Regions from separate parts of the Massilia sp. CMS3.1 genome, predicted to be linked through region 3. Evidence: predicted binding sites of a transcription regulator. Region 3 holds the regulator's gene; each other region holds the start of a gene.
The links. Region 3 encodes sigma-54, which starts transcription at its own class of promoters, with help from an activator protein. Its sites were predicted from a motif close to TGGCANGNAANCTGCTTT; they were not measured.

Region 1: the regulator sigma-54 is predicted to act here: its motif matches at 1,236-1,253, upstream of prpB (methylisocitrate lyase).
Region 2: the regulator sigma-54 is predicted to act here: its motif matches at 1,363-1,380, upstream of pepA (flocculation-associated PEP-CTERM protein PepA).

The regions. Positions count from the first base shown of each region.
Region 1 covers NZ_JBIMES010000018.1:30,979-34,212, reverse strand. Annotated here, with positions in the region: gene prpR (propionate catabolism operon regulatory protein PrpR) at 1-1,092, opposite strand, end outside; gene prpB (methylisocitrate lyase) at 1,294-2,178, shown strand; gene prpC (bifunctional 2-methylcitrate synthase/citrate synthase) at 2,203-3,234, shown strand, end outside.
Region 2 covers NZ_JBIMES010000002.1:39,762-42,995, forward strand. Annotated here, with positions in the region: gene ACHAC9_RS03855 (hypothetical protein) at 1-159, shown strand, start outside; gene ACHAC9_RS03860 (hypothetical protein) at 362-652, shown strand; gene ACHAC9_RS03865 (RAD55 family ATPase) at 606-1,151, shown strand; gene pepA (flocculation-associated PEP-CTERM protein PepA) at 1,427-2,296, shown strand; gene ACHAC9_RS03875 (extracellular solute-binding protein) at 2,358-3,164, opposite strand; gene ACHAC9_RS03880 (ABC transporter ATP-binding protein) at 3,151-3,234, opposite strand, start outside.
Region 3 covers NZ_JBIMES010000008.1:85,585-88,818, forward strand. Annotated here, with positions in the region: gene lptA (lipopolysaccharide transport periplasmic protein LptA) at 1-100, shown strand, start outside; gene lptB (LPS export ABC transporter ATP-binding protein) at 97-864, shown strand; gene ACHAC9_RS14485 (RNA polymerase factor sigma-54) at 880-2,346, shown strand; gene hpf (ribosome hibernation-promoting factor, HPF/YfiA family) at 2,409-2,765, shown strand; gene ACHAC9_RS14495 (enoyl-CoA hydratase/isomerase family protein) at 2,888-3,234, shown strand, end outside.

The DNA.
Region 1 (3,234 bases), on a different contig from region 3:
GACCACCCGCACGTCGATCGGCACCGGGCGCGTACCACCCACGCGCATGACTTCACGTTCCTCCAATACCCGCAGCAGCCGCGTTTGCAAGGCGAGTGGCATCTCGCCGATCTCGTCCAGGAACAGCGTGCCGCGGTTGGCCGCCTCGAACAGGCCCGCGTGGCCGCCGCGGCGCGCGCCCGTGAACGCGCCTTCCTCATGGCCGAACAATTCGGATTCGAGCAGCGACTCGGCGATCGCGCCGCAGTTCACCGCCACGAAAGGCCGGTTCGGGCCCAGGCTGCGCGGTCCTTCGCGGTGGATCGCCTGGGCCACCAGTTCCTTGCCGCTGCCGGTCTCGCCCTCGATCAGTACCGTCGCCGGCGAGCGCGCATACAGCACCACGGTCTGGCGCAGGCGCTCCATGGCCTCGGACTCGCCACGCAAGTCGTTCAGGCCGCGCCGCGCGCGCCGCGATTCATTTGCCGGGCCGCGCCGGATGCGGTTTGCTTCCAGCTGGGTCAGGCGCGCCAGCTCCAGCGCGTCATCGAAGGCCTGGCGGATCGAGGCCGCCGAATACAGGAAGATACCGGTCAAACCGGCTTCCTCGGCCAGGTCCGTGATCAGGCCGGCACCGACGATCACCTCGATCCCGGCCGCCTTCATCTCGTCCATCGCCGCGCGCGCGTCCTCGCGCGTCACATAGCTGCGCTGGGCGACCGTTAACCCGAACGTGGCGCTGAACTCGGCCAGTTCCGGCAGCGGTTGCTGGTAGCTGATCACGCCGATGCGCGTGGAAACCTTGCGCGCCCGCGCCAGCGCGCCCATCACGTCATAGCCGCTGGCTTTCGCGACGATCACCGGCGCCGAGACCCGGCCTTTCAGGTAGGCGCCGTTCGAGCCGGCGGCGATGACCACGTCGCAGCGTTCATCTGCCATCCGTTCGCGGATATGGCGCGCCGCTTCGTCAAAACCCAGGTCGATCGGTTCGATGGTCGCCAGGTGGTCATACTCAAGCGTGATGTCGCGAAACAAGTCGGCCAGGCGCGATACGGAGACGGTCCAGATGACCGGTTTATCAAGGTATTGCGAAGGAGGGGAGAAGGAGCGCATGTTGCAATTTTACTGCAATCGTGTTTCGATTGTTTCACTTGAAACGTTTCATGAAACATTGTTTCGCCTCAAGCCAGAGTTCCTGTCATGCTAAGTGATTGAAACGATGTTGTTTTGGGCCTGTCCAACACCTGCACGGAGACTGGCACGCTCCTTGCAAAGAAATAGGACATTCATTTCTCGATTCACCCAGGAGACCCCATGATCCAATCCGCAGGCGCCGCGTTTCGCAAAGCCGTCCAAGAAGAATCCCCGCTGCAAGTCGTCGGCGCCATCAACGCGAATCATGCACTGCTGGCCAAGCGCGCCGGTTTTAAAGCCATCTACCTGTCGGGCGGCGGTGTTGCCGCCGGCTCGCTCGGCCTGCCGGACCTGGGCATCTCGAACCTGGACGACGTGCTGACCGACGTGCGCCGCATCACCGACGTCTGCGACCTGCCGCTGCTGGTCGACGTCGACACCGGCTTCGGCTCTTCGGCCTTCAACGTCGCGCGCACCGTGAAATCTATGATCAAGTTCGGCGCCGCCGCGATCCACATCGAAGACCAGGTCGGCGCCAAACGCTGCGGCCACCGTCCGGGCAAGGAAATCGTCTCGAAACAGGAAATGGTCGACCGCATCAAGGCCGCCGTCGACGCGCGGACCGACGACAATTTCGTGATCATGGCGCGTACCGATGCGCTGGCCGTGGAAGGCATCGACGCCGCCATCGAGCGCGCGGTCGCCTGCGTCGAAGCGGGCGCCGACATGGTGTTCCCGGAAGCGATGACCGACCTCGCCATGTACTCGCGCTTCGCGAAAGCGGTTGGCGTGCCGATCCTGGCGAACATCACCGAATTCGGGTCGACCCCGCTGTTCACGGTCGATGAACTCAACACCGCCGATGTCGGCCTGGTCCTGTATCCGCTGTCGGCTTTCCGCGCGATGAACAAGGCAGCCGAAAACGTCTACACTGCGATTCGCCGCGACGGCAGCCAGCAGGCTGTGGTCGACACCATGCAGACCCGCGCCGAACTGTACGACCGCATCAACTACCACGACTTCGAACAGAAGCTCGACGCACTCTTCGCTGCGCAGAAGAGATAATTGACACCTGAAGTGGAGATTCCCATGACTGAACAAGCCCCCGCTTTCAAGCCAAAAAAATCCGTCGCCCTGTCGGGTGTTGCCGCCGGTAACACAGCCCTGTGCTCGGTCGGCAAATCCGGCAACGACCTGCACTACCGCGGCTACGACATCCTGGACGTCGCCAACGCCTGCGAATTCGAAGAAATCGCCTACCTGCTGGTGCACGGCAAGCTGCCGAATTTCGCCGAACTAAAGGGCTACAAGGCCAAGCTGAGAATGCTGCGCGGCCTGCCGCAAGCGGTGAAGCAGGCGCTCGAGGCGCTGCCTGCCGGCAGCCACCCGATGGACGTGATGCGCACCGGCGTCTCGGCGCTGGGCTGCGCGCTGCCGGAAAAAGACGACCACAATATCGCCGGCGCGCGCGACATCGCCGACCGCCTGATGGCCTCCTTCGGCTCGATGCTGCTGTACTGGTACCACTTCAGCCACAATGGCAAGCGCATCGAAACCCAGACCGACGACGACTCGATCGGCGGCCACTTCCTGCACCTGCTGCACGGCCACGCGCCGAAGGAAGAGTGGGTGCGGGCGATGCACACTTCGCTCATTCTCTATGCCGAGCACGAATTCAACGCCTCGACCTTCACGGCACGCGTGATCGCCGGCACCGGTGCCGACATGCACTCGGCCATTACCGGCGCGATCGGCGCGCTGCGCGGACCGAAGCATGGCGGCGCGAACGAAGTCGCATTGGATATCCAGAAGCGCTACGAAAACGCCGATGAAGCCGAAGCCGATATCCGCAATCGCGTGGCGAACAAGGAGGTCGTGATCGGCTTCGGCCATCCGGTCTACACCATCTCGGATCCGCGCAACGTGGTCATCAAGGAAGTCGCGCGCTCGCTGTCGCAAGCGGCCGGCTCGACGAAGATGTTCGACATCGCCGAGCGCCTCGAATCGGTGATGTGGGAAGTCAAAAAAATGTTCCCGAACCTGGACTGGTTCTCGGCCGTGTCGTATCACATGATGGGCGTGCCGACCGCCATGTTCACGCCGCTGTTCGTCATCTCGCGC
Region 2 (3,234 bases), on a different contig from region 3:
CGAAGCCTCGACGGCCGTAGCGTTGAAGAGATCGTCGCCGCCAATCGTGCATTACTGTCGACGTATACCGACATCCTTGCCGAACTGATCGGCACGAGGCTGGCAGGCAAATTTCTGGCCGCGGCATTTGCACATGATGCCACCAACAAAAATATTTAGCCGTTTTGCATCATGACCGACAACGTTGAATTGCGCCAGTTAGCGAGGGGTGTACCGGATTCAACACCATCCTCGGAGACGGCCTGCGCGAGCTGTTGTTCAATATCATCGGCGGCGCTCCGGGTAGCGGCAAGACCACTTTGTCCCAGCAAATCATGTTCAGCCTCGCCTCCCCACAGGCAAGGCACTGTTGGTTACCGCCATGGGTGAGCCGACGGTTGAGATGCTGCGTTACCAGGAACAATTCAGTTTCTTTGATTTCAACAAGGTTGGCGATTCCGTCAATTTCATCAGCCTCGCTGCCAAGGTCGAAGAAGCCGATTACTGCCCGGTGTTCTACTATATTCTCGAGCAGGTGCGCCTCTACGCGCCGGCCAGGTGTTTATCGATTCTTTCCGATCCTTTGTGCAAATGGTGCACGCAACGGCGAAACCGGTGTCATTGCCTTGTTCGAGCGCAATCCGACCCAGCTGATGAACGTGCGGCTCGATGAACTTGTGCAGGCCGGCCAGGTGGTGCTGACCAGCATCCGCGCGGTCGAGTTGTCGTTCGACGAAATACTGAACAACCTGCTCGTCAGCGTCGAGCGGATCAAGGCGACGCGGGTGGTGCTGGACTCGATTCCCGGCTTCCTGATGTCGCTGACGCAGGACGCGCGCGAAGACTTCAATGAATCGCTGTATCGCATGGCAACCATACTCGGCAGCAAAGGGGTCACTCTCCTGATGACGAACGAGACGGAAGACCGCTTCGACCGCCTCAGCTTCAGCCCCTACGGCAGCGTGGTGCTGGCAGACGCCGTGATCATGCTGCGCTATGTCGAACACCAGGCCGAGCTGCGCACCGTCGTTTCCGTCATCAAAGTCAGGGGAGCCAGGCACAGCCGCCAGTTCCGCACCTTCGACATCACCGATGAAGGCGTGGTCATCGGCGACGGGCCGGCGCCATACCACGGGATGTTGTTGGGAGGTTTGCAGTCAAGGCAGCCGTGACGGAATAGCGCGCCTGACCTGATAACGCCAGCCTTCGCGCTGGCGTTTTTATTAGGCCGCCCGGTATTTCGTTCGCAGCTTTACAAATGTAAAGCTATCCTGACATCAACTTATTCCACGTAGAAATAGCAGACTGTCGAGATTCTTTACACGTAAGGACGAATGTAGAAATAATTACTTTAAGCAATTGATTTAAAAGAAGATTTATTTTTGGCATGACCTTTGCTTTACCAAAAGTTCACCCACCCTGACGACTATTTGTCGAAAGATTAACCATGAATTCCCTTACGAAACTTATGTGCGCCGCAGCAATTGCTGTGGGCACGACCGGTACCGCAATCGCGAGTCCGGTCCTCAACAATTGGGTGTTCAATCCAAACGGTGGCGGCTTTGCAAAGGGTCAAGTCGTCAATGAATACCTGGACATCAACGGTAATGCGTTCATCCAGCTGACCGCAACCGGCGGCACTTCCTTCGACATCACGGAAACCGCAGTCTTTAACATCGTGCAGGCCGACAGCAAGGGCAAGCTGTTCCCCCTGAACTACCAGGGCGGGAATATCACCGCGACCTTCGAAGCAACCGGCACCGGCAATTTCGGCGGCAGCTTCGCTTTCAGCAAGGGCACGGTGCGCATGTACCAGAACCCGAACGGCGGTCAGTACGGCGGCACGAACGGCCTCTACGGCGCCAACCTGGGCAACATGATCGCCGAGTTCAGCGTGCTCGGCGGTGGTGGCCTGGTCGATGAAAGCGGCGTCCCGACCCGCAATGGCCAGGTCAGCGTCTTCGCCCAGGCGGCGCCCGGCATGCTCGACGCCGGCTACTTCTTCGACGGCGCCGGCAAGGACCTGTCGACCGAGTCGATCCTGTCGTTTGCGTTTACGAATGCGAATACAATCGGCAGCCCAACCGGCAATCTGGTCAACGAAGTGGCTTGCCAGTTCGCCAGTTTCAAGGGGCCGGGCTGCACTGGCGGCACCTACCGCAACCGTCCGGGCCAGTATTTCTTCATCGGTTCGAATGGCCAGTTCAAGCTGGCCGAAGGCGCGCAAGTACCGGAACCGGGTTCGTTCGCCCTGTTCGGCATCGCCCTGCTCGCCGCCGGCGCGACGGTGCGCAAGCGTAAAGCCCTGTTGAAATAAGCAGCACCGGATCGAAAAAAGCGGCCTGGGCCGCTTTTTTTACGTGATCAGCGTGACCCGGTCAGCGTGACCCGCTCGGGAAAAACAGCTGCTCCCCGGCTGGTTTAAAAGCGGCAATGCGCGCCTGGCCCTCCGGCGAGGTGATCCACTCGATCAATTGTTTGGCGCCCTTGTAGTTGACGCCCGGGTGTTTCGCCGGGTTGACGGCAATGATCCCGTACGGATTGAACATGCGTTTGTCGCCTTCGACCAGGATCGCCAGGCCCGTCTTCGCCTTGTAGGCACCATAAGTGGCGCGGTCGGTCAGCGTGTAGGCGCGCATTTCGGCGGCCATGTTCAGCACTTCGCCCATGCCCAGGCCTGCCGACACATAATTCGTGCCTGCCGGCCTGGTTCCCGCCGCCTGCCAGTAGCCCTTCTCCATCAGGTCGGTGCCCGAGTTGTCGCCGCGCGAAATGAAGCGGGTCCCGCTGGCGGCGATCTTCCCGAAGGCGGCGAGCACGTCCTTGTTTCCCTTGATGCCGGCCGGGTCACGCTCCGGGCCGACAACGATGAAGTCGTTGTACATCACGTCGCGCCGCTCGATGCCCCAGCCGTCAAGCACGAACTTGTCTTCCAGCGGGCGCGCATGCACCAGGGTCACGTCGACGTCGCCATTCTTGCCCAGTTCCAGCGCCTTGCCGGTGCCGACCGAGATGACATTGACCTTGATGCCGGTCTTCGCTTCGAAGGCCGGCAGCAGGACCGCCAGCAGGCCGGAGTTTTCGGTGCTGGTCGTGGTCGACAGGCGGATCGCGTTCTGGGCCAACGCCAGCGGCGAGGCGAGCGTCGCGCACAGCAGCACGGCGAGTAGATTACGGCGTTTCATCAGGTTCTCCTTGTGCTTCAATTTTACCGGCCCGGACTTCGAGATGCCCGTCGCGCAGCTTCAGGCGCCG
Region 3 (3,234 bases):
CGGCGAAAGCCGTGTTGGCGGCGGACGCGGCACCCTGATCATCGCGCCGCGCCGCGCGGCGCCTGGGGCCGCGCCCGCACCGGCGCCGGGAAAGCCATGATGATGAAGGATATGCCCGACAGCCGCAGCACCCTGGTCGTGCGGGGACTGCAGAAAAGCTACGGCAAGCGCCTGGTCGTGCGCGACGTCTCGCTCGAGGTGGGCTGCGGCGAAGTCGTCGGCCTGCTGGGCCCGAACGGCGCCGGCAAGACCACCTCGTTCTACATGATCGTGGGCCTGGTGCCGTCGGACGCCGGCACCATCGAGATCAACGGCGCCGACATCTCGAGCCTGCCGATCCACCGGCGCGCGGTGATGGGCCTGTCCTACCTGCCGCAGGAAGCGTCGGTGTTTCGCAAGCTGACGGTGGAAGACAATATCCGCGCCGTGCTCGAACTGCAGCGCGACGACAATGGCAAGGCGCTCACGAAAGACGCCATCAACACCCGCCTGGACTCCCTGTTAGGCGAACTTCAAATCGAGAAGCTGCGCGAGAATCCGGCGCTCTCACTGTCGGGCGGCGAACGGCGCCGCGTCGAGATCGCACGCGCGCTGGCCACCAACCCGCGCTTCGTGCTGCTCGACGAGCCCTTTGCCGGCGTCGATCCGATCGCGGTGATCGAGATCCAGCGCATCGTGCGCTTCCTGAAGGAGCGCGGCATCGGCGTCTTGATCACGGACCACAATGTGCGCGAGACGCTCGGCATCTGCGACCGCGCCTACATCATCAACCAGGGCGCGGTGCTGGCGTCGGGACGTCCCGACGACATCATCGCCGACGAGTCGGTACGACGCGTCTACCTGGGCGAACATTTCAGAATGTAGGATTGAAACGGCGCCATGAAACAATCCCTGCAACTCCGGACTTCGCAGCACCTGGCGCTCACGCCGCAGCTTCAGCAGTCGATCCGGCTGTTGCAGCTGTCCACGCTCGAACTGCACCAGGAGCTCGAGCAAATCCTGTCCGATAATCCGCTGCTCGAGCGGCTCGACGATCCGCTCGACCATTCGGTGCGCCTGCTGGCCGACGGTGCGATCAACGATTCGCCGCCACAAGCCGAGGCGCCGGCCCCGGGTGCCGAGGAGGGCGCGCCGGCCCCGGAATCGGCCGATGGGGAAGGCGGCGCCGAGGTCGAGCGCGGAGAGACCGACGGCGACTGGGGTGAGCTCGGGCGCAGCTCGGGCGGCGACGGCGACGACGATGGCCGTCCGCAGCTCGGCGCCATCGGCGTGACGCTGCGCGAGCACCTGACGGAACAGGTGCGGGTGACGGGCGTGACGGACCGCGACCGCGTACTGGCCGAACTGGTGATCGACGCGATCGACGACAACGGCTACCTCGAAGAGCAGTTGGATGAGATCCACGCGCGCTTGCCGGACGAGCTGGACATCGAGATGGATGAATTGCGCTGCGCGCTGGCGCTGGTGCAAAGCCTCGATCCGACCGGCGTCGGTGCGCGCAGCGCGGCCGAGTGCCTGGCGCTGCAGATCCGCAGCATGCGCGGCGTGCCGCTGGTGACGCGACGCATGGCCTTGAAAATCGTCGAGGGTTATCTGACCTGGTTCGCGCAGCGCGAATTCACCAAGCTGAAAAAAGCGCTCGACTGCGACGACGAAGACCTGCGCGAAGCGCAAGCCGTGATCCGCCAGTGCAATCCGCACCCCGGCGCGGCGTTCGCGTCGAGCGTGTCGGATTACGTCGTTCCGGACGTTATTGTCCGCAAATCGAAGGGCGGCTGGGCCGTCACGCTGAACAACGAAGTGATGCCGCGCCTGCGCGTCAACAACGTCTACGCCACCTTGCTCAAGCAGGGAAAAGGCGAAGGGCAAATGGGCGCGCAGCTGCAGGAAGCGAAGTGGTTGATTAAAAATATGCGCCAGCGCTTCGACACGATCCTGCGTGTTTCGCAGGCAATTGTGGAACGCCAGCGCAACTTTTTTAGCCATGGCGCGGTTGCCATGCGTCCCCTTGTGCTTCGCGAGATAGCTGATACACTAGGTCTGCACGAGAGCACCATTTCTCGTGTAACAACTCAAAAATTCATGCTGACCCCGCACGGCATGTTTGAGCTGAAGTATTTTTTCGGAAGCCACGTCGCCACCGAAGCGGGGGGCGAAGCATCGTCAACGGCGATACGGGCGCTTATTGCGCAGCTGACAGGAGCAGAAGACCCAAAGAACCCATTATCCGATAGCAAGATCGCGGAAATGCTCGGTGAACAAGGTATGGTCATTGCGCGCCGCACGGTTGCAAAATACCGCGAGGCACTCAAGATTCCTCCCGTCAGTCTCCGCAAATCCTTGTAACAGCGGCACCCACGCGTCCCAGGCGCGGTAGCGGAGTCCGCGCATTTATCTAAGGAGTGTGTATGAATCTCACCATCAGTGGCCACCACCTCGACGTCACCCCCGCCATCCGTGAATACGTACAGAACAAGCTCGAACGCATCACCCGCCATTTCGATCAAGTCATCGATTCCCACGTGATCCTCGCGATCGACAATCTCACTGAAAAAGACAAACGGCAAAAGGCCGAGATCAACTTGCGCCTGTCCGGCAAGATGGTGCACGTGGAGAGTGTGGCGCACGACTTGTATGCCGCGATCGACCTGTTGATGGACAGGCTGGATCGCCAGGTGATGAAGTACAAATCGATACTGAAAGACCATGGTCACGAGGCGCTCAAGCGCCGTCCTGAAGGCGGAGAGGCCACTGCTGCGTTCTGATCAGCACTGAGCACCGTCTGAACGAGGGCGCCGAAAGGCGCCCTTTTCAATTGGGCGTGGGCGCATGCACCCGCGACGCACGCGCTTCGGTAAAATGCATGTTTTTCCGTAAGCCGACCACCATGACCGACCATGTCCTGACCCGCGTTGCCAACGGCACCGGCGTGATTACGCTCGACCGTCCGAAGACCTTGAATTCTCTCTCGCTGGCGATGGTGCGGCGCCTCACCGCCATCCTGCTGGCCTGGCGCGACGATGCATCGGTCGCCGCGGTCGTGCTCACCAGCAGCAGCGAAAAAGCACTGTGCGCCGGCGGCGACATCCGCTTCTTCCATGAAGCCGGCCACGCCACCCCGCCAGGGGGCAGCGCGCTGCTGGAAGATTTTTTCACCGAAGAATACGCGCTGAACCACCTCATCTACTTCTATCGGAAACCGTATATCTCGATCATGGATGGCGTGGTGATGGG